DNA from 3 places in the Thauera sedimentorum genome. Region 3 is predicted to be linked to each of the others. Evidence: predicted binding sites of a transcription regulator. Region 3 holds the regulator's gene; each other region holds the start of a gene.

Region 1 (9,649 bases), on a different contig from region 3:
GTGGCGCTCGGACGCCTTCCGCGAAAAGCTGATCGCCGCCAATCTCAGCCAGGTGGTGATCGTGGTGGCCACCGAACCGGCGTTCTCGGACCTGCTGGTGTCGCGCTGCGTGTGCGCGGCCGAATCGCAGGACCTGAAGGCACTGATCGTGCTCAACAAGGCCGATCTGGCCGAGCGGCTGCCGGCCGCGCGCGAGTCGCTAGCCATGTTCACCGCGCTGGGCTACCGGGTCGTCGAACTCTCGGCGCTGGACGGCGCCGACGCGCTGGGCGCCTACCTGCAGGGCGAACGCAGCATCCTGGTGGGCCAGTCCGGCATGGGCAAGTCCACTCTCACCAACGCGCTGATCCCGGAAGCCAACGCCGCCACCCGCGAGATATCAACCGCGCTCGACACCGGCAAGCACACCACCACCTTCGCCCGCCTCTACCCGCTGCCCGGAGACGGCTGGCTGATCGACAGCCCCGGCCTGCAGGCCTTCGGGCTGGCCCATCTCGACCCGGACCATCTGGCCGAGTGCTTCGTGGAATTCCGCCCCTACCTCGGCCAATGCCGCTTCCGCGACTGCCGGCACGACGCCGAGCCGGGCTGTGCCCTGCGGGGGGCGCTGGCCGCGGGCGTCATCCACCCGCGACGCTTCGAGCACTACCGCGCCATCCGCACCGAGATTGCCGAGGCAAAACGGCTCAACCCCGGCTGGTAAGGCCGCGGAAGCGTTCAGGAAACCGGCACCAGGAAGTCGTCGGCGATCCGGTTACCCAGGTCCTGCACACGACCGAGCAGGCGCACCACGTAGTTGTGCAGGCCGTCGCGCACGATGTCCTCGATGCGGCCGAAGCGCAACTGGGCCTCCATCTCGCCGGCACGGCGCTCGGTCTCCGCCGACTGGTCGTTGGCCACTTCGCGCAGGTTGGCGTAGACCTCCTTCATGCAGCGCGCGATCGAGCGCGGCATGTCGACCCGCAGCAAGAGCAGTTCGGCCACCCGCGAGGGGGTGATCAGGTCGCGGTAGACCTTGCGATACACCTCGAAGGCCGACACCGAGCGCAGCAGCGCGCTCCACTGGTGGTAGTCGGCCGCACCGCCCTCGACCTCGCCGGCCGGCAGCAGCAGCTGGTATTTCACGTCGAGGATGCGGGCAGTGTTGTCGGCGCGCTCCAGGAAGGTGCCGATGCGGATGAAGCGCAGCGACTCGTCCTGCAGCATGGTGCCGATGGTCACCCCGCGCGACAGGTGCGAGCGGTACTTCACCCATTCGAAGAATTCGCCCGCCCCGGCGTCGGCCAGCATCTCCGGGGTGAAATCGCGCATCTTCAGCCAGGTGCCGTTGGTGGTCTCCCACAGTTCGGAGGTCAGCGTGCCGCGCACCGCGTGGGCGTTCTCGCGCGCGGCGCGCAGGCAGTTGCGCACGCTGGAGGGGTTCTCGGCGTCGAAGACCATGAACTCCAGCACCGAATCCGGGCTGATCTCCGCATAGCGCTGGTGGAAGGCGCCCTCCAGCCCCATGATGCGCAGCGTGGCGCCCCAAGCCTGCTCTTCCTGCACCGCGGACTGCGGCATCATCGACATGCGGTGGTTCACATCCAGGATGCGCGCGATGTTCTCGGCGCGCTCCATGTAGCGGGCCATCCAGTAGAGGTGGTCGGCGGTACGGCTCAGCATTTCGGTTCTCCCTTCGTTCTCTCGTGTACCGCGTTCAGGCTTCCAGCACCCAGGTGTCCTTGGTGCCGCCGCCCTGCGAGGAGTTCACCACCAGGGAGCCCTCGCGCAGCGCCACCCGGGTCAGCCCGCCGGGGATCAGCTGCACCTCCTCGCCCGACAGCACGAAGGGCCTCAGGTCGATGTGGCGCGGCGCGATGCCGGCATCGACGAAGGTCGGGCAGGCGGACAGCGCCAGGGTGGGTTGGGCGATGTAGCGTTCCGGATGCTTGACGAGGATCTCGCGGAAGGCCTCGATCTCGGCCTTGGTCGCGGCGGGGCCGACCAGCATGCCGTAGCCGCCGGCACCATGGACCTCCTTCACCACCAGTTCGGGGAGCTTGTCGAGCACGTAGCGCAGGTCGTCCGGCTTGCGGCACATGTAGGTGGGTACGTTGTGCAGGATGGGCTCCTCGTCCAGATAGAAGCGCACCATCTCGGGCACGTAGGGGTAGATCGACTTGTCGTCGGCCACCCCGCTGCCGATCGCGTTCGACAGGGTCACCCGGCCGGCCCGGTAGGCCTGCAGCAGCCCCGGTACGCCCAGCACCGAATCCGGCCGGAAGGCGAGCGGGTCGAGGAAGTCGTCGTCCACCCGGCGGTAGATCACATCCACCCGCTGCGGGCCGCGCGTGGTGCGCATGAAGACCTGGTCGTCCTGCACGAACATGTCCTGCCCTTCGACCAGCTCGACGCCCATCTGCTGGGCGAGGAAGGCGTGCTCGAAGTAGGCACTGTTGTAGGCGCCCGGCGTCATCACCACCACGGTGGGGTCGGTCACCCCGGTGGGCGCCACGCTGCGCAGCGTGTTGAGCAACATGTCCGGGTAGCGGTCCACCGGCGCCACCCGGTAGCGCGAGAACAGCCGCGGAAAGAGCCGCATCATCATCTTGCGGTTCTCCAGCATGTAGGACACCCCGGAGGGCACCCGCAGGTTGTCTTCCAGCACGTAGTACTCGCCCTTGCCGGCGCGCACGATATCCACCCCGGCGATGTGGGCGTAGATGTCGCCCGGCACGTCCACACCCTGCATCACCTTGCGGTACTGCGCGTTGTTGAGCACCTGCTCGGCCGGAATGCGCCCGGCCTTGAGGATGTCCTGGTCGTGGTAGATATCGCGGATGAAGAGGTTCAGCGCCTTCACCCGCTGGCGCAGCCCGGCGGCGAGCATCTGCCATTCGTCGGCCGGAATGATGCGCGGGATGATGTCGAAGGGAATCAGCCGCTCGGTGCCTGCGTCCTTCTCGCCATACACCGCGAAGGTGATGCCATGGCGGTGGAAAAGCGCATCGGCCTCGGCGCGCTTCTGCGCCAGGCGCTCCTCGGGCATCTCCGACAGCCAGCTGGCGTAGGCCGCATAGTGCGGTCGCACGCGCCCCGCCTCGTCGGTCATCTCGTTGTAGAAATTATTGATCGTCATGACACTGGGCCTGCCTGGTCGAAGAAGGAAGGAATGCCTTTGTGACAGCTAGAAACGTGCCAGCGTTCAGAGGCATTTCCACCCCCTCCGCAGCCGCTTTGGACGCCCTTGCGCACCGTATCGGTGCATGCCTGCCAAGGCCGGCTGTAACGATGGTGCATGCGGCGCCGGAGCGGCGGCGACAGGCGAAAAAAAAACCCGCCGAAGCGGGTTTTTCGTACTGCGGCTTGCGGCGCGATCAGATGCGCTCGAAGATCGCCGCGATGCCCTGACCGCCGCCGATGCACATGGTGACCAGCGCATAGCGGCCGTTGGTGCGTTGCAGCTCGTACACCGCCTTGGTGGCGATGAAGGCGCCGGAGCAGCCCACTGGGTGGCCCAGCGCGATCGCGCCGCCGTTCGGGTTGGTCTTGGCCAGATCCAGCTCCAGGCCCTTGGCCACGGCCAGCGCCTGGGCGGCGAAGGCTTCGTTGGACTCGATGACGTCCATCTGGTCCAGGCTCAGGCCGGCGCGCTTGAGCGCCAGCTTGGAGGCCGGGATCGGGCCTTCGCCCATCACGTCGTTGGGCACGCCGGCGACCGCGTAGGACACCAGGCGGGCCATCGGCTTGTAACCGGCACTGGCCGCCACCGCGGCATCGGCCAGCACGAAGAAGGCCGCACCGTCGTTGATGCCGGAGGCGTTGCCGGCGGTCACGCTGCCGTCCTTCTTGAAGGCGGGCTTCATCTTGGCCAGCGCTTCCAGCGTGGTCATGCGCGGGTGCTCGTCGGTGTCGAACACCGTCTCGCCCTTGCGGGTCTGCTGGACGATGGGCACGATCTGCGACTTGAAGTAGCCCTCGGCGATGGCCTTGGCCGCACGATTCTGCGACTCAAGCGCGAAGGCGTCCTGCTCCTCGCGGCTGATGCCCCATTTGGTGGCCAGGTTCTCGGCGGTGATGCCCATGTGGCCGACGCCGAACGGGTCGGTCAGCACCGCGACCATCATGTCGATGGCCTTGGTGTCGCCCATGCGCGCGCCGGAGCGCAGCGCCGGCATCATGTAGCCGCCGCGCGACATGACTTCCACGCCGCCGCCGATACCGTAGTCGCAATCGCCCAGCATGATCGCCTGGGCGGTGGACACGATGCCCTGCAGGCCGGAAGAGCACAGGCGGTTGACCTGCATCGCCACCGAATCCATCGGCAGGCCGGCCTGGATGGAGGCCACGCGCGGCACGTAGGCGTAACGCGAGTCGGTGGGAATGCAGTTGCCCACCGTCACATAGTTGATCTGCTGGGGATCGACGCCGGAGCGGGAAACCGCCTCACGCATCACGGTGCCGGCGAGTTCCGCGGGCTCGATGCTGCTCAGCGAACCCCCGAAGGCACCGATTGCCGAGCGCACTGCGCTCAGCACCACAACTTCACGATTTGCCATCTGATACTCCCTCCACGTCAATCAAGCACCGACCCAGCCGGCAATTCCGACCAGGGCCAGCAACACCAGGCAGAGCAACAGCGCGCGCCACACCAGGCCGACCGTACTCTGCATGTAATCGGCATCGGCTTCTTCGCCGACCCCCACTTCCGGGCGCTCGAGGATCTCGCCCGATTCATGAACCGGCATGCCGAGGCGCACGCCCATGGCGCCTGCACCGCTGGCCAGCAGTATACCGGACGCCCTGTCCGGCCACAGGATGGCCTGGGTACGCCAGCAGAACACGGCGTCCTCGAAGTCGCCCATGACCGAGAAGGACGCGGCGGTGAGGCGCACCGGCACGAAGTCGATGACCTCGAAGGCCTTGCGGGCGAACTGGCCGAAGTCGCCGAACTCGGCATCGCGCCGCGTGCCCCAGTCCTCGGCGAAATAGCGGGTCAGGCGGTAGAACACCGCCCCACACGGACCCGGCAGCACGATGAACCAGAACACTACGCCGAAAACGTTACGGTGTGCCGACACCAGCGCCTGCTCGATGGCCAGGCGGGCCACCTCGCTGGAGCTGGCCTCGCGATACTGCCCGCCACGCCATTCGCCCAGCAGGCTGCGGGCGCGATCGAGTTCGCCCATGCGCAGGGCCAGGTGAATGTCGGTAAAGAAATGGCTTTCCTGGCGGAAACCCATGGTCACGTAGAGGACCGCGACGTTGAACAGGAAGGCGAGCAGCGGATGAAGCTGCCACAGGAGGTAGAAGGCCAGCCCCGCTACCGCAGTGGCCGGGATCACCACCAGCAGCCACGCCACCTGGCCGTTGCGCGCGCGCCCGTCGTTGAAGCGTTCCACAAGCAGGGTTGAGAGACGGCCCAGGGGTCCTGCCACGACCTGCTGCGCAGGCAAGGGACGCACCTGCTCGATGAGCAGGGCGATGATCAGCGAGAAGAGCGTCATTCGGGATCGTCAGGGTGAAATCAGGCGGACAGCCCGCGCTGCGGCTGTGTTGGCGACGATACCACAACTGCGGGTCAGTTCATCGCTGCCTCGCTGATGCCATCACGCTGAACGAGCCCCTTTCTTTCGCTGACCGACCGGTCGATCAATTTTGTGTTTTATTGATCTAGGTCAACTTTTCGCCGGCTCTTTGGCCTCATCTTTCGCTTCAAGCGGCGGTCGGCCGCTATCCACAAGAGAATGAGGAGACACGAATGGCCCGCAACGAGAAGCTCGCACAACAGATGGAGTTTCCACCCGAGACCCAGCAACCCAACGTCTACCCGCTGAGCTGGCACGCCCAGACCGCGAAGATGGAGGAAGTCTGGGACGCTGCCCAGCGCGAGAACTGGGACCCCAAGAAGCTGCCCTGGGACACCCTGGACGTCGAGTCCTACTCCTGGGAGGAGCGCGAGGCGATCGCCTACTGGTGGACGCTGCTGTCGGTATTCGACGCCTCCGCCCCCCCGGTGTTTGCCGAAGCCTTTATCAAGACCTATGAAGTGCATGAAGAAGATCCGGTGCGCCGCTGCTTCTTCTCGGTGACCCGCGACGAGCAGAACCACGAGCAGATGTGCGGCCTGGCGGTCACCAAGTTCCTGGAGCACCCGGACCCGCTGACCTACGAACCCAAGACCGAACTCGGCCGTCGCCTGCAGAAGAACGCCAAGTGGCTGTACTACAACGGCGGGCGCTACTGGACCGGCTACAAGCAGGCGGTGCCCAAGTATTCGCTGGCGGTGCTGTTCAGCTCCTTCCTGATGGGCGAGATCGCCGCGGCGACGATCTTCAAGCAGATGCACGACAACTCGCGCGAACTGGTGTTCAAGGAAGCCTTCCGCAACATCGGCCGCGACGAAGGCCGCCACATGGCGATCTGCATGGCGCTGATGGAGCGCGACTACCCGCGCCTGCCGCAGGAGGACAAGGCCCTGGTCACCAAGCAGATCCGCGCCGGTTATCTCTTCCTCTCGGCCGTGCTGTTCGAGCCGCCGATGGAGTTCTGGGACCTGCCGAACGACTTCATCGACAACCAGCGCGAGGCCGAGGAAGTGGCGCGCGGCGCCGGCTTCGGCGTGCCGAGCTATGAAGCGAAGAAGGAAAACTGGAAGAACGCCATGCTGAACCTCAAGGGCGTGCTCGACCGCTACGACATCCCCTTCCCGGCCATTCCGGAAGTGGGCATCACCGGCCAGGAAGTGTCCGACATCGACATGCAGGACATCATCCCGGTGTTCTGAACGTCGCAACACGCATGACGACGGGCCGCGGGCAATGTACCCGCGGCCCTTTGCACATCCTCGACAGCTACCCCGATCGGGAGACAAGAATGCAGAAGATCCGCCTCCACCCCTCCGGCCGCGAGGTCGAATGCGCCGCCGGAGACACCGTGCTCGGCGCGCTGGAGAAAGCCGGCTACGCGCTGCCCAACAACTGTCGCGCGGGCGCCTGTGGCGAATGCAAGGTCAAGGTGCTGTCCGGCCAGTTCGACCAGGGCATGGTGCTGGACATGGCGCTCTCGCAGGACGAGCGCAAGCAGGGATACGGGCTGATGTGTATGGCCAAGCCCCTGTCACCGGAGCTGGTCATCGAATGGGGGACCGAGGACGCCAAGCCCAAGCTCTTTCCGCCGCGCGAGGACCAGCGCTTCGTGCTCACCGACCGCATCGCGCGCACCCCGCGCATCCTCGAACTGCACTTCCGTCCGGTCGGCCAGCCGATGCGCTACTGGCCGGGGCAATACGTCACCCTGGGCGACGAGCGCGCCGGCGCCCCGGCACGCTGCTACTCGATCGCCAACGCGCCGCGGCCCGATGGCGAGATCGTGCTGCAGATCACCCGTGTGGAAGACGGCCAGACCAGCCGCTGGGTGCACGACACCCTGAAGATCGGCGACCTGGTGAAGATCTCCGGCCCCTATGGCACCTTCATCGGCGACCCTTCGGTGGATACGCCGGTGTTGTGCATGGCGGCCGGCTCGGGGCTCGCGCCCATCCTGTCGCTCACCGAGGCAGCGCTGCGGCGCTCCTACCGCAAGCCGGTCACCCTGCTGTTCTCGGCGCGGGAAGAGGCCGATCTCTACGACTTCGGCATGATGAAGTACTGGGAGACCCGCCACCGCAACTTCACCTACCGGCCGACACTGACCGGCGAAAGCCGCGAGGGCATGTTGCACGGGCGCATCCCGGCGGTGCTGCCCGGCCTGTTCCCGGACCTGTCCAAGCACAGCGTGTTCGTCGCCGGCAGCCCGGAGTTCGTCACTGCCTGCGTCGAGGCCGCCAAGGCGCTCGGCGCGCAGGACGAACTGATTCACACCGAGGGTTACTTCGGCCAGGCGATTCCGCAGACCGCCCCGCCCAGTCATCTGGTGGCGGCGTAAGCGAGTCCGCTACCCGGTCACCATGTAGGAGCGGCCTTGGCCGCGATGCGAGCGTTGTGTTGACTACCGCCGCATCGCGGCCAAGGCCGCTCCTGCAAGGGATTCTGCTCAGTCTCGGAAATTGCCGTACTGTAGCGGGAAGTCGGTGATTTCCTTCCGCACCAGCGCGATCACGTCCTGCAGCACGTCGCGCTTGGCGCCGGAAACACGCACCGCATCACCCTGGATGGCGGCCTGGACCTTGAGCTTGCTGTCCTTGATCAGCTTGACGATCTTCTTCGCCAAGTCCTGCTCGACGCCCACCCGCACCTTCACGTCCTGCTTGACCTTGTTGCCGGAGACCTTCTGCACGTCGCCATAGTCCAGGCAGCGCACGTCGACCTTCTTGCCGGTCATCTCGGGCAGCAGCACCGCAGTCATCTGTTCGAGCTGGAAGTCGCTGTCGGCGAACAGGGTCAGCACCTTGTCGGCCTGCTCGATGCGCGCGTCGCTGCCCTTGAAGTCGTAGCGGTTGCCGATCTTGCGATTGGCCACGTCGACCGCGTTGCGCAGGGCGACCTCATCGACCTCGGACATGATGTCGAAAGACGGCATGGCGCTCCCCTCCTCCGTTTCAGCCGAAATGGCAGATGTAGTGGTAGGGCTCGCCGCTCACTTCGATGTCGAAGCTGGAATTGCCCGGCACGTCGAAGGAATCGCCCGCGCCATAGGTCTTCCACTCGCTCTCGCCCTTCAGGCGCACGCGGCAGCTGCCGGCCACGCCTTCCATGATCTCCGGTGCGCCGGTGTTGAAGGTGAGGCTGGCCGGCAGGATCACGCCGACCGACTTCTTCGTACCGTCGGCCAGCACGATGCCGTGACTGACGCACTTGCCGTCGAAATACACGTTGGCCTTGGTGGTGACGGCCGCGCCGTCGAACTTCTCGGTAACGCTCATTGCTTCCCCTGCTTACTCGATACCCATCAACTTCTGGATCAGGCCCTTGGCCACGAAGCCGACGAAGCCCAGGCCCAAGGCGACGAACATCCACACCGTGCCGTACTTCCCGGCCTTGGACTCCTTGGCCAGGTTGCCGATGATGAACAGCATGTAGATGATCAGCGCGGTGAAGCACACCTTCAGCGAGATGTCTTCGAACTCCGCGATAGTCAGGCCGAAGATCAGGACTTCGTTATCCATTCCCGGCTTCCGCTCAACCCCGCTTGGCCTTCGCGTTGGCGGCGATGCGCATGCGCAGCGCGTTCAGGCGGATGAAGCCGTGGGCGTCCTTCTGGTTGTAGGCGCCGGCATCGTCCTCGAAGGTGGCGATGGTCGGATCGAACAGCGAGTCGGTCTTGGAGTCGCGCCCGGTGACGATGACGTTGCCCTTGTAGAGCTTGAGGCGCACCCAGCCGTTGACGGTCTGCTGGGTGTGGTCGATCAGCGCCTGGAGGGCCTGGCGCTCCGGGCTCCACCAGTAGCCGTTGTAGATCATGCTGGCGTAGCGCGGCATCAGGTCGTCCTTGAGGTGGGCGACTTCGCGGTCGAGCGTGATCGACTCGATGGCGCGGTGGGCCTTGAGCAGGATGGTGCCCCCCGGGGTCTCGTAGCAGCCGCGGCTCTTCATGCCGACGTAGCGGTTCTCTACCAGGTCCAGGCGACCGATGCCGTGCTTGCCACCGAGCTCATTGAGCTTGGCGAGCACCTCGTGGGCGTTGAGGCGAGTGCCGTTGATCGCGACGACGTCGCCCTTCTCGAACTCCA
Region 2 (9,649 bases), on a different contig from region 3:
CGAGCGCATGGCCGGCGAGCACGCCGATCACCCCGCCGGCCACCCCCAGCAGCGCGCCTTCGGACAGGAACAGCGCGAGGATGCCGCGCCGGCGCACGCCGATGGCCATTGCGGTGCCGATCTCTCCGGTGCGCTCGATGACCGCCATCGACAGGGTGTTGGAGATCGACAGCACCACGATCAGCGCGATCAGGATGCGCACCACGCCGACCTGGCGGGAGAACAGCTCCACCGTCTTGTTGTAGAAATCCGCCAGATCGGACCACGGGATGATCTCGAAGCGGTCCGCGGGCAGGCGCTGGCCGAGCGCGGCAACCGTGCGCGTGGTGGCGTCGGTGTCGTCGAGCAGCACCACCCAGCTGGTGGCACCCTCCACCCGCATCAGCTGGCGGGCGACCTCGATCGGCGCGCGCAGCACGGTGTCGTCGTAGGCCTTGGTGATGGTGGCGAACAGGCCTGCGACTTCGAGCTCCACCGCGTTGATGCCGCCGTCCGCGGTGGTCGCGAGCAGCACCACCATGTCGCCGGGCTGTGCGCCCAGGTTGGCCGCCAGGCCCTCGCCGAGCAGCACCGATGCGGGCGGCGCATCGGTCAGGTCGCGGCCGGCGACGATGGTGATGGCGCGGGTCACCGGCGCCTCGCGCTGCGGGTCGATGCCCTCGCCCACGAAGGAGATGGTGTCGTCCCCCTTGCTCACCAGGCCGTTGAAGGCGAGGCGGGGGGCGATGGTGCGGAAGCCGCCGTCCGCATCGGCGCCAAGCGCCGCGGTGTCTGCCGGCAGCAGGTAGCTGTAGGGGTCGCCCAGGCCCTCGCGGAAATAGCCCGGCCGGGTGATCTGGATGTGGCCGAGTTGGGAATGGATGGTCGATTCCCGCATGTCCTGGAAGATCCAGTGGATGAAGCCGCCGGCAAGCAGGTAGGCCACCACCCCGCCGCACACCGTGGCCAGCGCCAGCAGCGCGCGGCGGCGCTGGCGCAGCAGGTTGCGGGCGGCCAGGCGGAGGGTCTGGATCAGGCTGGCAATCAATGCTCACCTCGTCGAACAGGTCAATCGCAGCAGGACCGCCATCTTCGTCCGTCCTGCGCCTGAGCGGACAGGGCTCCTGTAGTAGCGGCCTTGGCCGCGATTCTCACGGAGGCCGGCACGGCAATCGCGGCCAAGGCAGCTCCTACGAAAGCGCGGACGGTTTCAACGGCGGAAGGGCTTCTCTATGATAGCTGCAGGATCCGGCGATGACTGAGGAGTTATTCCATGACCGTGGGCTTCGACTACGAGGCGGCCTTCTCGCGCAACATCGGCTGGGTGACCGAGGCCGAGCAGCAGGCCCTGCGCGGCAAGCGGGTGGCGATCGCCGGCATGGGCGGGGTGGGCGGCGTGCATCTGCTGACCCTGGCAAGGCTGGGCATCGGGGCGTTCAACATCGCCGACTTCGACACCTTCGACCTGGTCAATTTCAACCGCCAGGCCGGCGCGATGGTCTCCGCGCTCGGCCGCCCCAAGGTGGACGTGCTGGCCGAGATGGCCGCCGACATCAACCCGGAGCTGGACATCCGGCGCTTTCCGCAAGGTGTGGCGCAGGACAACCTCGATGACTTCCTGCGCGGGGTGGACCTGTACGTCGATGGCCTGGACTTCTTCGCCTTCGATGCGCGCCGCGACACCTTCGCCGCCTGCCACCGGCTCGGCGTGCCGGCGGTCACCGCGGCGCCGCTGGGCATGGGCACGGCCGTGTTGGTGTTCATGCCGGGCGGCATGTCCTTCGAAGACTACTTCTGCCTCGAAGGCTGCGACGAGGACGAGATGGCGGTGCGTTTCCTGCTCGGGCTGTCGCCGGCCATGCTGCAGCGCGGCTACCTGGCCGATCCCTCGCGGGTGAATCTCGCCGAGCACCGCGGCCCTTCCACCATCGCCGCCTGCCAACTGTGCGCCGGGGTCACCGCCACCGAGGCGCTGAAGATCCTGCTGGGCCGCGGCGAACTGCGTCCGGCTCCCCACGGCTACCAGTTCGATGCCTACCGCCTGCGCCTGACGCACACCTGGCGCCCGGGCGGCAACCGCCATCCGCTGCAGCGCCTGGGCTTGTGGATTGCCCGCCGGCAACTGACGAAGATGCGCACCTCCGGAGGCCGACATGGCTGATCGCGACACCCTGACCAAGATCCTGGACCTCGCCCGCTGGGCGCCCAGCGGCGACAACACGCAGCCGTGGCGCTTCGAGATCGTGGCCGACGGGCACATCGCCGTCCATGGCAACGACACCCGCGACTGGTGCCTGTACGACTTCGACGGCCACGCCAGTCACATGGCGCACGGCGCGCTGCTGGAAACCCTGCGCATCGCCGCCACCGGCGCCGGGCTGCGCGCGCAATGGTCGCGTCGTGCGGGGACGCCGGACACCGCGCCGGTGTTCGATGTAAAACTGGCCGACGATCCGGCGCTGGCGGCCGACCTGCTGATCCCCTTCATCGAAACGCGCTGCGTGCAGCGCCGGCCGATGAGGACGACCCCGCTGAGCGCCGCGCAGCGCCGCGCGCTGCAGGCGGCGCCGGGTCCGGGTTACAGCGTCCGCCTGTTCGAATCCGCGGCCGAGCGCCGGCAGATCGCCCGCCTGCTGTGGGACAACGCCCGCATCCGGCTGACCTGCCCGGAGGCCTTTCCGGTGCATAAGGAAATCATCGAGTGGGGCGCGCGCTTCAGCGCCGACCGCATTCCCGAGCAGGCCGTCGGCGTCGATCCGCTGACCGCGCGCCTGATGCGCTGGGTGATGCAGAGCTGGGAGCGGGTGGACTTCTTCAACCGCTACCTGTTTGGCACCGTGGCGCCGCGTGTCCAACTCGACTACCTGCCGGCGATCCGCTGTGCGGCCCATGTGCTGATCTGTCGTGACGTCGCCCCCCGGACACTGGAGGACTACGTCGACGCTGGGGCGGCCATGCAGCGGCTGTGGCTCACCGCCGAGTCGGTGGATCTGCGCCTGCAACCCGAGATGACCCCGCTGATCTTCCGCTGGTACGCGGCCAACCGGCGCAGCGTTTCGCGTTCGCCGGAGGTGGATGCGGGCGTGGCGCAGGTGGGCGCCCAGGTCGATGCGCTGCTCGGCGCCGAGGGGCGGGGCGTGTTCTTCTGCCGGGTAGGCAGCGGTGCGGTGCCGCGGTCCCGCTCGCTGCGCCGGCCACTGGAAGAACTGATGGCGGAAGCCGGTGCCGGGAAGGCGGTTTGACGGTGTCGGCATTCTTTACAGTCGGCTGGCGGGCCAGTTGGTGTCTTGCTGTGGTGATATAAAAATATCTACAAAAACAATGAAGTAGGAGTTGTTAAGGCCGGTGGCACGCATTCTGCTAAATGTTGGTCGAGCGTTCTGAGAAGTCAGGTCCGGACGGTCAGCACTTAGGAGATCGACATGAACATCCGCAAATTGCTTGCTTCGAGCCTCGTCGCCACCGGTCTGGTGATGAGTTCCGCGGCGCAATCGGCAGTCCTCACCAACTGGTATCTCGATGCCGACGGTGCGGGTGGGGCCGGGAGCGCTACCAATATCATCAGCTTCCTCGACATCGTCGGCGGTGCTTACATCACGCTGACGCCTACCGGTGGACTCAGCTTCGATTTCGAGGAGTGGGGTGCAGTACGGTCCACATCCCACGACTTCGGCCTGAGCTACTCCGGTGACCAGACCGCTGAACTCGCCGCGCTGTTCGACGCCACTGGCAGCGGCACCTTCGGCGGTTCGGCCTCCTTCACGGGCGGCACCCTGCACCTGTATTCGATACCGCTCGGTCAGTGGGGCTCCACGACGGGAACCTTCGGTGTGGACGGCACGCCGATCGCGACCTTCGAGATCACTGGCGGCGGCCTGCAGGTCAATCCTGACGGCACCCCGATCGCCAACGGTCAGGTCGAACTGGTGGCGCGGGCCACTTCGATGGATAGCGGCTACTTCTTCTTCGATGCCGGGCTGACCCAGGACATGGCCGATCTGGTCAATGATCCGAACGGTCTGCTGTTCGGCTTCGCAACGGTGAACGCCAACCAGATCCCGACCGCCCAGCTCAACACGACCTTCGCCGACGAGGTCTTCGATTACTCGGGTCTTCCGGGTACCTGGGTGAACGATCCGGCTGACGGTTCCTTCTTCGTCAGCAACAACGGCCAGTTCCGCCTGGCGGTGCCGGAGCCGGGAACGGTGGCGCTGATCGGTATCGGCCTGCTGGGCCTGGGTGTGGCACGTCGCAAGAAGGCTGCCGCCTGACCGGAAGCCGACCAACTCGCCCCTCCGGGGGCGGGTGCAGGAAAGAGAAAAGGGAGCCGCGAGGCTCCCTTTTCTCATGCGCATTCCGGGGGGGCGTAGTCCGGTCCGGCGATGATGGGCGATTCAGCGCACCACCATGTTGTTGCGATGGATCAGTTCCGGCTCGTCGATGTAACCGAGGGTTGCCTCGATCTCGCTGCTCGGCTTGCGCGCGATGCGGCGCGCCTCGGTGCTGTTGTAGTTGATCAGCCCGCGGCCCAGTTCCTCGCCGGCAGCATCGTGCAGCGATACCGCGGCACCCCGCTCGAAGTCGCCCCTGACCTCCAGCACGCCCACCGGCAACAGGCTGCGCCCGGCGCGTAGCGCCGCTGCCGCGCCTTCGTCAAGCACCAGGCTGCCGACCAGTTGCAGGTGGTCGGCCAGCCATTGCTTGCGCGCCTGCAACGGGGTGCTGCCGGCGTACAGCAGGGTGCCCAGGCCGTCGCCGGCCGCCAGGCGGAGCAGGGCGTCGGTTTCGTGGCCGCTGGCGATGCAGGTGTGTGCGCCGCTGCGCGCGGCGCGCTGGGCGGCGCGCACCTTGGTGATCATGCCGCCCTTGCTGATGCCGCTGCCGGCGCCGCCTGCCATGGCCTCGAAGCGGCGATCCTCGGCCTGGCCCTCGCTGATGAGCTCCGCGGCCGGGTCGCGACGCGGGTCGGCAGTGTACAGGCCCTTCTGGTCGGTGAGGATGATCAGTGCGTCGGCTTCGATCAGGTTGGCGACCAGCGCGCCCAGGGTGTCGTTGTCGCCGAACTTGATCTCGTCGGTGACGATGGTGTCGTTCTCGTTGATGATCGGCACCACACCGAGGTCGAGCAGCGTATTCAGCGTGGATCGCGCGTTGAGATAGCGCTTGCGGTCGGCGAGGTCGTCGTGGGTCAGCAGGATCTGCGCGGTGTGCAGACCGTGGCGTGCGAAGATTTCTTCGTAGGCCTCCACCAGACCCATCTGGCCGACCGCAGCGGCGGCCTGCAGGCGGTGCATCTCGTGCGGGCGCTTGGTCCATCCCAGGCGCTGCATGCCGGCGGCGATGGCGCCCGAGGACACCAGCGCCACGCGCTTGCCGGCGCTGCGCAATTGCGCGATCTGGCGGGCCCAGTCGGCCATCGCCTGCTTGTCGAGGCCGGCGCCGTTGTTGGTCACCAGCGCACTGCCGACCTTCACCACCAGCCGGCGGGCATCACGAATCTTCGCTCTCATGGTTCGAACCGGATTCAGTCGCGGGAACGCTGCCCGCCGTACGTATCGTCTGCGTCGTCCTCGAGGTCGGCGTCGTCCTCGTCGAGGCTTTCGTCCTCTTCATCCCCCTCTTCATCGCCGAGCGGACGCGCCCGCTCGGCGAGCAGGGCGGCCTGGGCGGCCTCGTGTGCGGCACGGCGTGCTGCGCGTTCGGCCTCGATGCGCTCGCGCTCGGCGTCGATGAAGTCCTGCAGCGCGTGGATCAGCGCCTGGCAGCCGTCGCCCTTGAGCGCGGAGATCTCGAAGTGGCGGTCGACCGGGCCATAGGCGGCCAGGAAGTCGGCCACGCGCTGCGCACGCTCGTCCTCGGGAATCAGGTCGAGTTTGTTCAGCGCCAGCCAACGGGGCTTGTTGTAGAGCTCCTCGTCGTACTTGCGCAGTTCGTCGACGATGGCCAGCGCGTCGCGTACCGGATCGGCTTCCGGATCGAAAGGCGCCAGGTCCACCAGGTGCAGGAGCACCTGGGTGCGGGCCAGGTGGCGCAGGAACTGGTGGCCCAGGCCGGCACCTTCGGCTGCACCCTCGATCAGCCCCGGGATGTCGGCGATGACGAAGCTGCGCGCTTCACTGGTGCGCACCACGCCGAGATTGGGCGCGAGCGTGGTGAACGGGTAATCCGCCACCTTGGGGCGCGCGGCGGAGACTGCGCGGATGAAGGTGGACTTGCCGGCGTTGGGCATGCCCAGCAGGCCGACATCGGCCAGCACCTTGAGCTCCAGGCGCAGCGCCCGGCGTTCGCCTTCCTCGCCCATGGTGCGCTTGCGCGGCGCGCGGTTCACGCTGGACTTGAAGTGGATGTTGCCCAGTCCGCCCTTGCCGCCGCGGGCGAGCAGGGCGCGCTTGCCGTCCTCGTCCAGGTCGGCAATCAGATCGCCGGTTTCCTGGTCGGTGATCACCGTGCCGACCGGCATGCGCAGCACGATGTCCTCGCCGCCCTTGCCGTAGCAGTCCTTGTTGCCGCCGTTCTCGCCGCGCTGGGCGCGATGGATGCGGGTGTAGCGGAAGTCGATCAGGGTGTTGAGATTGCGGTCGGCAACTGCGTAGACGCTGCCGCCGCGACCGCCGTCGCCGCCGTCCGGGCCGCCGCGCGGCACGAACTTCTCGCGCCGGAAGGAGGCGATGCCGTTGCCGCCGTCGCCGGCGATGACCTCAATGCGCGCTTCGTCGAAAAACTTCATGGGTATGAGCCTGTGATGGCCAAAAACAAAAAAGCCCTACCGCAAGGATAGGGCTTTTCGGACCGGTAAACCGGGATCAGGCAGCAGCGGGCACGATGGTGACGGTGCGGCGCCTTTGGGAACCCTTCACGGAGAACTGGACGGTGCCGTCCTTCAGCGCGAACAGGGTGTGGTCCTTGCCGATACCGACGTTCTCGCCCGGGTGGTACTGGGTGCCGCGCTGGCGAACGATGATGTTGCCTGCGAGGACCTGCTGACCGCCGTAGCGCTTGACGCCGAGTCGTTTGGATTCTGAGTCGCGACCGTTACGGGAACTGCCGCCAGCTTTTTTGTGTGCCATGACGAATTACCTCCTGGTCTTGACTTAGGCCGAAATCGCTTCGATGCGGATTTCGGTGTAGTTCTGGCGATGGCCCTGGTGCTTCTGGTAGTGCTTGCGACGACGCATCTTGAAGATCTTGATCTTGTCGTGACGGCCGTGGGAAACCACAGAAGCCTTGACGGTAGCGCCGGAAACCACCGGGGTGCCGATCTTGACCGACTCGCCCTCGCCGACCATGAGAACCTGGTCGATGGTGATTTCGGAGCCCACGTCTGCCGGTATCTGTTCTACCTTGATCTTTTCGCCGGTGGTGACGCGATACTGCTTGCCACCGGTTTTTATCACCGCGTACATGGTGTTGCTCCAGTTGATAGGTGTTGCGAAGAATCGCGCACTTTAGTGAAAAAAGCCTTATCGGTCAATAGCGAGGCGCCTACCCGAGGTCGGCCTCGTTGTCCAGGGTGGGCAGCAGGGCGTCCAGGGCCTGCTGCTCGGTGCGGAACTCGCTTTCGGGAGAAAGACGCTCCCACAGACCGTCGCGTTCCATCGCGTCTATCACCTGCTTCTTCAAGCCGCAGAAGGCCATGCGCTGGCGCTGGGTGCGCAGGCGCTCGACCAGACCGTTGAGCGTATGCAGGCCGGTGGCGTCGATGTCGTTGATGCCCGCGCCGGACACCAGCACCACGCGCACATCTTCCTGGGCGCGGACCGCACGCAGCATGCCCTCCTCGAAGGTCGCAGCGGTCACGAAGGTGAGCGGGCTGTCGAAGCGCAGGATGACGAGCCGGGGGTGAGGGTGTTCCAGCCCGAAGCGCTCGAGGTCGCGGTAGGTGCCGTCCGGATGCAGGCCCAGCAAGGCGATGCGGGGCTTCATGCCGCGGTAGAGCATCAGCGCGAGCGAGAGCAGCAGGCCGGTGAGGATGCCGTTCTGGATGTTGGGCGCGAAGGCCAGGGTGGAGACGAAGGTGAGCACCGCCGCCAGGCCGTCGTTGCGATTGGCCCGCCAGGCACGCGACAGCGCGCCGAAGTCGATCAGGTTGGCGACCGCCTGCAGGATCACCGCCGCCAGCACCGGCACCGGCAGGTGCCACAGCAGGGGCGTGAAGTAGAGCAGGGCGAGCAGCACCAGTGCGGCGGTGATCAGCGAGGAGAGCCCGGTCTGCGCGCCGCTGGCGTGGTTGAGTGCGGAGCGCGAGAACGAGGCGCTGACCGGCATCGAGCCGCAGGCCGCGGCGGCGATCTTTGCCAGGCCCTGGCCGATCAGTTCCTGGTTCTGCCGCCAGGGCTGGCGCGTCCTGCCCGAGATCAGCCGGGCACTGGAGGTGACCTCCATGAAGCTCACCAGCGCGATCACGAAGGCGGCAGGGAGCAGGGTGACCGCGGCACCGAGGTCCACCTCGGGCACGGCCAGGGTCGGCAGCCCCGCCGGAATCGCGCCGACCACCCGTCCGCCACCTGCCTCGAAGCCGATCAGCGCGGAAAGCGCCGTGGCTGCGGCAACCACCAGCAGCACGCCGGGCAGGCGCGGCAGCAGGCGGCGCAGCGCGACGAGCGTGGCCAGCGCACCCAGGCCGAAGGCGGCGGAGGGCAGGTGCAGGGCGTCGAGCCGCGCAAGCGCGCCCGCGAGGTCGGTCAGGAACTGGTCGCTGCGCGCCATCGACAGGCCGATCAGGGGTGGCAGCTGCGAGAGGCAGATGATCAGCGCGGCGGCATTGACGAAGCCCATCAGTACCGGATGCGAGAGCAGGTTGAGCAGCCAGCCCAGGCGCAGCCCGCCGAGGGCAAGCTGGATCAGCCCGGAGAGCAGCGCCAGCAGGATGGCCAGGGCGACGAACTCCGGGGTCTCGGGGCGCGCCAGGGGCAGCAGGCTGGCGCCGGTGAGCAAGGCGGTGAGCGCCACCGGGCCGGTGGACAGCTGTCCGCAGGAGCCGAACAGCGCGCCCACCACCGCGGGCAGCAGCGCGGCGTACAGGCCGATGTAGGGTGGCAGCGAACCGAGTTGGGCGTAGGCCAGCGATTGCGGCACCATCACCAGCGCCACCGTGACGCCGGCGATCAGGTCGCCGCGCAAGGTCGCGCCCGACCACTGGCGGGGCCAGGCGAGGAAGGGCAGCAGGCGTTCGAGCAGCGGGACGGGGCGCATGGGCTGCGGCGTGCGGCCAGAAGGAAAGTGCGGAATGTTAGCAAACCCTGTTGTGCGCGTCCGTGGGAGCGGCCTTGGCCGCGATGCAGCCTATGGGAAACCACCGCCGCATCGCGGCCAAGGCCGCTCCTACGCATTCTTGGCGCAGAATCATGGCTTCGTCGAACCACGCAGCCGAGATCCGCGCCATGCCCCGTTTCAGCGCCAACCTGTCCTTCCTCTACCAGGAACTGCCCTTTCTCGAGCGCTTCGCCGCGGCCGCGCGCAGCGGCTTTCGCGGCGTCGAGTTCCACTTCCCCTATGAATGGCCCGCCGACCAGGTGGCGCGCGCGGCGCGCGAGGCCGGCGTCGAGGTGGTGCTGTTCAACTTTCCGGCTGGCGACTGGGCGGCCGGCGAGCGCGGCCTGGGCTGTCTGCCCGGGCGGGTGGCGGAATTCCGTGCCGGCGTGGCGCGCGCGCTCGACTACGCACGCGTGCT
Region 3 (9,649 bases):
GGTGGTCGGCGAAGCGCCCGCCGGACAGGCGGTCACCCGCGCCGGCGCGCGCCCCGGGGACGAACTGTGGGTGTCCGGCCGGCCGGGGCGCGCCGCGCTCGGCCTGTGGGCGCTGCGCGACGGCCTGGCGCTCAGTGGCGAAGGCCGCGCACGCTGCCTGGCCGCCCTGCACCGGCCGCAGCCGCGCGTCGCCCTCGGCCTGGCGCTGCGCGGCCTGGCCAGCGCAATGCTCGACGTGTCCGACGGACTGATCGGCGACCTCGGGCACATCCTCGAAGGCTCTCGCTGCGGCGCACAGATCGAGACTGCCGCACTGCCGCTGGAAAATCTGCTGGACTGTGGTGCGCCGCATGACGCCGCCCTGCGGGCGCTGCTGTCGGGGGGGGACGACTACGAGCTGCTGTTCACCGCCACGGCCGCCCGCCACGCGGACATCGCCGCACTCGCCGACCGCCTCGATCTGCCGTTACACTGCATCGGTCAACTCAACGATAGACCGGGCGAGATGCTGTTGCGCGCCGCCGACGGCAGCCTGCAGCCGCCCCAGATGACCGGCTATGACCACTTCGCTTGAGATGCGACCCGACGCCCGCTTCCTGTTCAGCCATCCGGCGCACTTCATCTCTCTCGGCTTCGGTGCCGGCCTGTCGCCCAAGGCGCCGGGCACGGTCGGCACCTTGGTCGGCTGGCTGCTCTTCCCACTGCTGCGCACGCCGGTCTCCGAAGGCGTGTTCCTCGCCTTCCTGGTCAGCCTTTTCGTCGCCGGCGTGATCGCCGCCGACCGCACCGGACGCGCGCTGGGCGTGCCGGACCACGGCGCCATCGTGTGGGACGAGATGGTGGCGATCTGGCTGGTGCTGCTGTTCACCCCGGTGTCGCTGCTGTGGCAGGCGGCCGCGGTGGCCATCTTCCGCTTCTTCGACATCGTAAAGCCGCCGCCCATCCGGCTGGCCGACCAGCGCCTCAAGGGCGGCTTCGGGGTGATGTTCGACGACCTCATCGCCGCCGGCTACACCTTGCTGGTGCTGGCCGTGCTGGTCTCGCTGTTCGGCTGATGGACGCCGCCGATGGACGCTGAACTCGCCGCGCTGTCGCGCCGGTTGGGCGAGGCGCTGCTGGCGCGCCGCTGGAAGCTCGCCAGCGCCGAATCCTGCACCGGCGGCTGGATCGCCGAGGCGGTCACCGCCACCGCGGGCAGTTCCGAGTGGTTCGACCGCGGCTTCGTCACCTACTCCAACGACGCCAAGTGCGAGATGCTGGAAGTGTCGCCCGCCACCCTGGCAGTACACGGCGCGGTGAGCGAAGCCACGGTGCGCGAGATGGTGGCCGGGGCGCTGGCGCACAGCCGCGCCGACGTGGCGGTGGCGGTATCCGGCGTCGCCGGCCCGTCCGGCGGCAGCGCCGCCAAGCCGGTCGGCACCGTCTGCGTCGGCTGGGGCGCCTGCGGCCATCCACCGCACGTCGAAACCCTGCTGTTTACCGGCGACCGCGAGGCCGTCCGGCGGCAAACGGTGGCGCACGCCCTGGGCCGGCTCATCGCGCTGGCGGGCGGCGAAGGCCCGCCGATTGCTTGATGTAAATCCATACAGTCAATAGACTGCGGACTGGCACGTCCCGCCCCCATCTGCCCGGGCACATTCCAGCAAACTCTGTGCCATAATCCGCCAATCACTCAGGAATATCTCTCATGGACGACAACAAGGCCAAGGCGCTTGCCGCCGCGCTCTCGCAGATCGAGAAACAGTTCGGCAAGGGTTCGATCATGCGCATGGGCGACGGCAGCATCGAGCGCGACATCCAGACCGTCTCGACCGGCTCGCTGGGCCTCGACATCGCACTGGGCCTGGGCGGCCTGCCGCGCGGCCGGGTGGTCGAGATCTACGGCCCGGAATCGTCCGGCAAGACCACGCTGACCCTGCAGGTCATCGCCGAGATGCAGAAGCTCGGCGGCACCGCGGCCTTCATCGACGCCGAGCACGCGCTCGACGTCGGTTACGCCGAGAAGCTCGGGGTGAACATCTCCGACCTGCTGATCAGCCAGCCGGACACCGGCGAGCAGGCGCTGGAGATCGCCGACATGCTGGTGCGCTCCGGCGGGGTGGACATCGTGGTCATCGACTCGGTCGCCGCGCTCACCCCCAAGGCCGAAATCGAAGGCGAGATGGGCGACCAGCTGCCCGGCCTGCAGGCCCGCCTGATGTCGCAGGCGCTGCGCAAGCTCACCGCCAACATCAAGCGCACCAACACCCTGGTGATCTTCATCAACCAGATCCGCATGAAGATCGGCGTGATGTTCGGCAACCCCGAGACCACCACCGGCGGCAACGCGCTGAAGTTCTACTCCAGCGTGCGCATGGACATCCGCCGCACCGGCACCATCAAGCGCGGCGAAGAGGTGGTCGGCTCCGAGACCAAGGTCAAGGTGGTCAAGAACAAGGTCGCCCCGCCGTTCAAGGAAGCGCGCTTCGACATCCTCTACGGCGAGGGCGTCTCCCGCGAGGGCGAGATCATCGACCTCGGCGTGGACAACAAGATCGTCGACAAGTCGGGCGCCTGGTACGCCTACAACGGCGACAAGATCGGCCAGGGCAAGGACAATGTGCGCGAGTTCCTGCGCGCCAACCCGGCGCTGGCGCGCGAGATCGAGAACAAGGTGCGCGTCGCCCTGGGCCTGAAGGAGCTGCCCGCGCTGGGTGGCGAACCGGCTGCTGCCGCGGCCTGATCTGCGATCATGGCGGAAGCGGGCCTGCGCGAGCGCGCACTGCGCTACCTGGCCCAGCGCGAGTACTCGCGCGCCGAGCTGGCACGCAAGCTCGCCGGCCACGGCAGCGCGCCGGAGATCGACGCGGTGCTCGACCGCCTGACGGAGCTGGAACTGCTCTCCGATGCACGCTTCGCCGCGGCCTGGGTGCGCAGCAAGGCAGGGCGTTTCGGCGCCGCGCGGCTGCGCCACGATCTGGCCAGCCGCGGCGTGGCCGCCGAGTTGATCGAGGCGGCGCTGGAGGGCGAGGCTGGGGACGAGGAGCTCGACCGCGCGCGTCGCGTGTGGCGGGCGAAGTTCGGCCAGGCGCCGGCCGATGCGCGCGAATGGGCGCGCCAGGCGCGCTTCCTGCAAGGTCGCGGCTTTGCCGCCGCGGTAATCCGCAAGCTGTTGAAAGAGACCCCGGATGAGTCTGCTGAAGGTTGAAGGACTGCAGAAACGCTACAAGGCACGCACCGTCGTGCACGACGTCGGCTTCACGGTCGACGGCGGCGAGGTCGTCGGCCTGCTGGGGCCCAACGGCGCGGGCAAGACCACCTGTTTCTACATGATCGTCGGCCTGGTACGCGCCGATGGCGGCGAGATCACCCTCGACGACGCCCGCCTGACCCACCTGCCGATCCACGAGCGAGCGCGCCGCGGCTTGTCCTACCTGCCGCAGGAGATGAGCGTGTTCCGCAAGCTCACCGTGGAGGAGAACATCCGCGCGGTGCTGGAACTGCAGAAGCTCGACCGCGACGCCATCGACCAGCGCCTGGAAACCCTGCTCGACGAACTGAACATTGCCCACCTGCGCGACAGCATGGCGGTGTCGCTTTCCGGCGGCGAACGCCGGCGCTGCGAGATCGCCCGCGCACTGGCCACCGACCCGCGGCTGATCCTGCTCGACGAGCCCTTCGCCGGCGTGGACCCGATTGCGGTGCTCGACATCCAGAAGATCATCCGCTTCCTCAAGCAGCGCGGCATCGGCGTGCTGATCACCGATCACAACGTGCGCGAGACGCTGGGCATCTGCGACCGCGCCTACATCATCAGCGAAGGCCGGGTGCTCGCCAGCGGCCAGCCCGACCAGATCGTGCGCGACGAGCGCGTGCGCCAGGTCTATCTCGGCGAACACTTCCGCCTCTGAGCGCCAGCGACACCAGCATGAAACCGACCCTCCAGCTCAAGCTCTCGCAGCACCTCACGCTCACCCCGCAACTGCAGCAGTCGATCAAGCTGCTGCAGCTGTCCACCATCGAGCTGAACCAGGAGATCGAGCGCTTCCTGCTGGAGAACCCCATGCTCGAGCGCGAGGACGGCGACGGCAGCGAGTTCGGCGCCGCGCAGCCGATCGGCAGCGCGCCGGCCAGCAGCACCGCCGAAGCGCCGGCTGCGGCCGAGGGCGGCGAAGGCGGGCGCGAGGAGGCGCCCGAGCACGATGCCGCGAGCTATGACGAGGCCGGTGAATGGCTGAGCGCCGCGGGCAGCGGCAGCACCCGCCGCGACGATGACGACGACGTCGATTTCCAGGAGTTCCAGGCCGCCGAAACCTCGCTGCGCGACCACCTCGACCAGCAGGTCGCGCTCTCCCCGCTGACCGACCGCGACCGCGCCCTGGTGCGCTTCATCATCGAGGCGCTCGACGACGACGGCTATCTGCACCAGTCGCTGGAAGAACTGCTGCCGCTGCTGCCGGAGGAGCTCGACCTCGATCTGGACGACCTGAGCATCGCGCTGCGCCATGTGCAGAACCTGGAGCCTGCCGGCATCGGCGCGCGCACCCCGCAGGAATGCCTGAGCCTGCAGCTGCGCGCCACGCCCGCGGACACCACGCGCGACCTGGCGCTGCGCATCGTCGACCACCACCTGGAACTGCTCGCCGAGCGCAATTTCGTCAAGCTCAAGCGCCTGCTGTCCTGCGACGACGACGCGCTGCGCGCGGCCCATGCGCTGATCTGCAGTCTGGACCCGCACCCGGGCTCGCGCTACGCCGCGCAGGAAACCCGCTACGTGATCCCCGACGTGGTGGTGCGCAAGCTGCGCGGCCACTGGACCGTGAGCCTCAACCCCGAGGCCATGCCCAAGCTGCGCATCAACGCGCTGTACGCGCAGATCCTGCAGCAGAACCGCGGCAACGGCGGCGGCCTGACCGGGCAGCTGCAGGAGGCGCGCTGGCTGATCAAGAACGTGCAGCAGCGCTTCGACACCATCCTGCGCGTCTCCCAGGCCATCGTTGACCAGCAGCGACAGTTCTTCGATCATGGGGAGGTGGCGATGCGCCCGCTCACGCTGCGCGAGATCGCGGACCAGTTGGAACTGCACGAATCCACCGTGTCGCGGGTCACCACCCAGAAATTCATGGCCACGCCCAGGGGGGTGTTCGAGCTCAAGTATTTTTTCGGCAGTCACGTCGCCACCGATACCGGTGGGGCGGCATCCTCCACTGCGATTCGCGCGCTGATTCGCCAGCTGGTGGATGCCGAAGACAGAAAGAAGCCCCTGTCCGACGCCAAGATTGCCGATCTGTTGGGCCAGCAGGGTATCGTCGTCGCGCGGCGCACCATCGCCAAATACCGCGAATCGCTCAATATCCCGCCGGTCAGTATGCGCAAGACGATCTGATCTGAAAAAGAGGAGTCATCATGAATCTCACCATCACCGGGCATCATGTCGAAGTCACCCCGGCCATCCGCGACTACGTGAGCTCGAAGCTGGACCGCGTCATTCGCCACTTCGACAACGTCACCAGCGTCGGAGTGATCCTGTCGGTGGAAAAGCTCGACCAGAAGGCGGAAGTCACCCTGCACACGCGCGGCAAGGACATCTTCGTCGAAGCCCACGATGGCGACATGTATGCCGCGATCGACGCGATGACCGACAAGCTCGACCGCCAGGTCCAGAAGCACAAGCAGAAGGTCCAGGAGCACAATCACGAAGCGCTGAAGCACCAGAACAGCGAGCTGTGATCCCTTCACTACTTCTTTCGGCCTAGGGTGTGGGTATAATTCGCGCGTTTTCCGAACCGCGTCGCCAACCGACACCCGACCGCCCCCGCCCGCGCGGCACCCTGCGGTCCTGTGCCGCGCGGGGCTTGACCCAATGAGCCTGATCGCCCAACTCCTCCCCCTGTCCAACGTGGTCATCGACCTCGACGCGAGCAGCAAGAAGCGCGTGTTCGAGCAAGCCGGGCTGCTGTTCGAGAACCATCAGGGCATCGCGCGCAGCGTGGTGTTCGACAGTCTGTTCTCCCGCGAACGCCTCGGTTCGACCGGGCTGGGGCAGGGCATCGCCATTCCTCACGGCCGCATCAAGGGCCTGCAGGAAGCGGCCGGCGCCTTCTTCCGGCTCGCCACCCCGGTACAGTTCGACGCCCCCGACGGCCGCCCGGTGAACCTGCTGTTCATCCTGCTGGTCCCGGAGCAAGCCAACGAGACCCATCTGCAACTGCTCTCCGAACTGGCCCAGATGTTCAGCGACCGCGCCTTCCGCGAGGAACTGCAGAACGCACCCGACCCGGCCACCATCCATGCCCTGTTCGCCAGCTGGGGACCCCATGCGACAGACGAGCGTCGCGCGGCTGTATGAGTCGCTGCGCCAACGCCTCGCGCTGACCCACGTCTGCGGCGCGCTGGACACCGCGATCGCCGTTTCCGAAGAGCGCATCTGGCCCGCCGACCTGGTCGGCCACCTCAACCTCATCCACCCGCAGCGCCTGCAGATCCTGGGGGCCGCGGAGCTCGCCTGGGCGCGCCGCCAGTCGCGCGAGAAGATCGCCCATCACCTCAACGAGATCCTCGCCGCCCGCCCGCCCGCGATCGTGGTGGCCGACGGCTGCGAGATTCCCGGCCTGCTCCACGGGCTGTGCGAGAACATCGGCGTGGCGCTGTTCACCACGCCGCAGCCCTCGGCCGGCGTGGTCGACCAGCTCCGCCAGTACCTGTCGCGCCAGCTGGCGGAGAAGGTCTCCCTGCACGGCGTGTTCATGGACGTGCTCGGCCTGGGCGTGTTCATCACCGGCAACTCGGGGGCCGGCAAGTCTGAGCTTGCGCTGGAGCTGATCTCGCGCGGCCACGGCCTGGTGGCCGACGACATCGTCGAGTTCTCGCACATCGCTCCCACCGTGCTGGAAGGGCGCTGCCCCGAACTGCTGCAGGACTTCATCGAGGTGCGCGGGCTGGGCATCCTCAACATCCGCACCATCTTCGGCGAGACCGCCTGCCGGCGGAAGATGCGCCTGCGCCTGGTCTGCCACCTGGAACGCCGCCAGCCCGGCCAGGACGACCCTTCGCGCCTGCCCCTGCACCAGGAGGTGCAGGACGTGCTGGGCGTGCAGGTGCCGCGGGTCATCCTGCCGGTGGCCGCCGGGCGCAACCTCGCGGTGCTGCTCGAGGCCGCGGTGCGTTCCACCATCCTGCAGTTGCGCGGCATCGACTCCACCCAGGAGTTCATCGACCGGCAAAGCCGCGCCCTGGCATGCGATCTGCCCGACTGAGCGGCTCGCTCCCGGACGGCCCGATGGCCGGCCAGGCTGCTTCGCTGCGCTGCACGATTGTGTACGCGGCCGTCATGCCACATAATTGCCGATTGCCGCAAACACAGTCGCGCGATGACCGCCCTGCCGCCCCACCCGTTCGACGACCGCCTGTACGCCCTGCGCACCCGTTGGGAGCAGTACGTTGCCGACGGCCAGCTCGAGCAGTTCATCGAGTTCGCCGTGGCGGTCAACAGCCTCGCCGAACACTTCGCCCGCCTGCGCCTGCCCGGCCTGAGCCGGCTGTGTGAAGGGCTGGAAAACGCCGTTCTCGCCCGCATCGGCGACGCGGGCTCCCATCCGATGCGCCCGCAGGAGATGGTGGCGCTGCAGCGCCAGATCGACGCGCTGTTCGGCTCGATCGCCACCTCGCAGCCCAGCGTCCCGGTGCGCCGGGCCGAGGAGAAGGCGCCGGCGCGCGACCTCGAATGGCACCGGCCGCGCAGCGTATGGATCGTGGCCGCGGCGGACCGCGAGGACGTGGCCGACGGCCTGCAGCGTCAGCTCAACTACTTCGGCTTCCGCGTCCTGCGCATGGGCTGGGACGCCGAAGGCGAAGTCGAGCCCGGCGAGGCACCGCTCGCGGTGCTGTTCATTCCCGCGGGCAGTACCGCCGAGGCCGCCGAGCTGGCCCGCATCGAAGCCTGCCGCAAGGCCTGTCCCGCCAGCCAGCTGTTCTATCTCGGCGTGGCCTCGGTCATCGACCCCATAGTGGCGCTGATGCGCGCCGGCATCGACGTGGCCATCCCCGACGACGAACAGCCGTCCATGGTGGTCAACCGCCTGCTCGACCTGATCCAGACCGAAGAGCAGGAGCGCTACCGCGTGCTGGTGGTGGAGGACTCGCGGGTCGCCTCCACGCTGATCTGCCGCACGCTGACCGAGCATGGCATCGACAGCCACGCCATCGCCGACCCGGGCCGGCTGCTGGAAGTGCTGGAGTCCTATCGCCCGGACCTGATCCTGATGGACATGCACATGCCGCGCTTCAACGGGGTCGAAGCCACCCGCGTGCTGCGCCAGATGTCCGCCTACCAGACCCTGCCCATCGTCTACCTGTCCGGCGAATCGAACATCGGCATGCAGGTCGAGGCCCTGCGCCTGGGCGGCGACCAGTTCCTCATCAAGCCCTTCAACCCGGTGCTGCTGGCCGCGGTGGTCAAGACCAAGATCGCCCGCTTCCGCGACATGCAGCGCTCGACCCGGGTGGACGGCCTCACCGGCCTGCTCAACCACTCGGCCGCCAAGGCCAGGCTCAAGGCCATGGTGGAGTCCGCCGCGCCGGGCGAGCGCTTCACTGTGGCGATGATAGACATCGACCACTTCAAGGCGGTCAACGACACCTACGGCCACCCGGTCGGCGACCAGGTGATCCGCGGGCTGGCCTGGCTGCTCAAGGCCCGCCTGCGCGAAGGCGACCTGATCGGGCGCTACGGCGGCGAAGAGTTCATCGTCGCCCTGCCCGGCACCGATCCGGCCCTGGCGCAGACCGTGCTCGACCGCATCCGGGTGGACTTTGCCGCATTGCCGCACACCCATCCGGGCGGCGCGCTCTACGCCACCTTCAGTGCCGGCCTGGCCGCCTACCCGACGGTCGACTCGGCCGCTGCGCTCACCGAATCCGCCGACGGCGCCCTGCTCGACGCCAAGCGCCTGGGGCGCAACCGGGTCGAGATCGCCGACTGCTGAGCGCCGGAGCCGGGCAGGCGCTTGCGGCAGCGCATCATCGGCTGCTACCCTCGTCCTCTTTCGCCGCCCGCACGGAACGCCCCGCCATGACCGCCGCCAACCCGGACTACCTGGAACGCATCCTCAACGCCCAGGTGTACGACGTGGCCGTCGAGACCCCGCTCGACCTCGCTACCAACCTGTCCGCCCGCCTGCACAACCGCATCTACTTCAAGCGCGAGGACATGCAGCCGGTGTTCAGCTTCAAGCTGCGCGGCGCCTACAACAAGATGGCCCAGCTCTCGCCGCAGGCCCTCAAGCGCGGGGTGATCTGTGCCTCGGCCGGCAACCACGCGCAGGGCGTGGCGCTCTCCGCGCAGAAGCTGGGCGTGCGCGCGGTGATCGTCATGCCCACCTCCACCCCGCAGATCAAGATCGACGCGGTACGCGCGCGCGGCGGCGAGGTGGTGCTGGCCGGCGACTCCTATTCCGACGCCTACGCCCACGCCCTCGAGCTGGAGAAGGCCGAGAAACTCACCTTCGTCCATCCCTTCGACGACCCCGACGTGATCGCCGGCCAGGGCACCATCGGCATGGAGATCCTGCGCGCCCACTCCAAGCCCATTCACGCCATCTTCTGTTGCGTGGGCGGTGGCGGCCTGATCGCCGGCATCGCGGCCTACGTCAAGCGCCTGCGCCCGGAGACC

Evidence for each region. Region 3 encodes sigma-54, which starts transcription at its own class of promoters, with help from an activator protein. Its sites were predicted from a motif close to TGGCACGCTTNCTGCTNA; they were not measured.
Region 1: IAI53_RS05190 (circularly permuted type 2 ATP-grasp protein) is a predicted target of sigma-54. The motif match lies at 3,163-3,180, and genes of this name have one in related genera.
Region 2: pepA (flocculation-associated PEP-CTERM protein PepA) is a predicted target of sigma-54. The motif match lies at 3,326-3,343, and genes of this name have one in related genera.

Annotation. Positions count from the first base shown of each region.
Region 1 is NZ_JACTAH010000001.1:1,144,160-1,153,808, reverse strand. It holds gene rsgA (ribosome small subunit-dependent GTPase A) at 1-703, shown strand, start outside; gene IAI53_RS05195 (alpha-E domain-containing protein) at 718-1,662, opposite strand; gene IAI53_RS05190 (circularly permuted type 2 ATP-grasp protein) at 1,697-3,118, opposite strand; gene IAI53_RS05185 (acetyl-CoA C-acyltransferase family protein) at 3,357-4,538, opposite strand; gene IAI53_RS05180 (CobD/CbiB family protein) at 4,560-5,486, opposite strand; gene IAI53_RS05175 (diiron oxygenase) at 5,741-6,766, shown strand; gene IAI53_RS05170 (2Fe-2S iron-sulfur cluster-binding protein) at 6,856-7,905, shown strand; gene IAI53_RS05165 (YajQ family cyclic di-GMP-binding protein) at 8,014-8,499, opposite strand; gene ppnP (pyrimidine/purine nucleoside phosphorylase) at 8,519-8,842, opposite strand; gene IAI53_RS05155 (DUF2788 domain-containing protein) at 8,855-9,085, opposite strand; gene IAI53_RS05150 (argininosuccinate synthase) at 9,099-9,649, opposite strand, start outside.
Region 2 is NZ_JACTAH010000001.1:812,091-821,739, forward strand. It holds gene IAI53_RS03635 (ABC transporter permease) at 1-1,027, opposite strand, end outside; gene IAI53_RS03640 (ThiF family adenylyltransferase) at 1,253-2,140, shown strand; gene IAI53_RS03645 (nitroreductase family protein) at 2,133-3,221, shown strand; gene pepA (flocculation-associated PEP-CTERM protein PepA) at 3,402-4,250, shown strand; gene proB (glutamate 5-kinase) at 4,374-5,489, opposite strand; gene cgtA (Obg family GTPase CgtA) at 5,504-6,706, opposite strand; gene rpmA (50S ribosomal protein L27) at 6,783-7,046, opposite strand; gene rplU (50S ribosomal protein L21) at 7,071-7,382, opposite strand; gene IAI53_RS03675 (SulP family inorganic anion transporter) at 7,462-9,171, opposite strand; gene hyi (hydroxypyruvate isomerase) at 9,360-9,649, shown strand, end outside.
Region 3 is NZ_JACTAH010000002.1:806,738-816,386, reverse strand. It holds gene thiL (thiamine-phosphate kinase) at 1-574, shown strand, start outside; gene IAI53_RS13560 (phosphatidylglycerophosphatase A family protein) at 576-1,055, shown strand; gene IAI53_RS13555 (CinA family protein) at 1,068-1,574, shown strand; gene recA (recombinase RecA) at 1,688-2,722, shown strand; gene recX (recombination regulator RecX) at 2,732-3,187, shown strand; gene lptB (LPS export ABC transporter ATP-binding protein) at 3,168-3,890, shown strand; gene IAI53_RS13535 (RNA polymerase factor sigma-54) at 3,908-5,365, shown strand; gene hpf (ribosome hibernation-promoting factor, HPF/YfiA family) at 5,386-5,709, shown strand; gene ptsN (PTS IIA-like nitrogen regulatory protein PtsN) at 5,843-6,328, shown strand; gene hprK (HPr(Ser) kinase/phosphatase) at 6,297-7,235, shown strand; gene IAI53_RS13515 (diguanylate cyclase) at 7,350-8,963, shown strand; gene ilvA (threonine ammonia-lyase, biosynthetic) at 8,894-9,649, shown strand, end outside.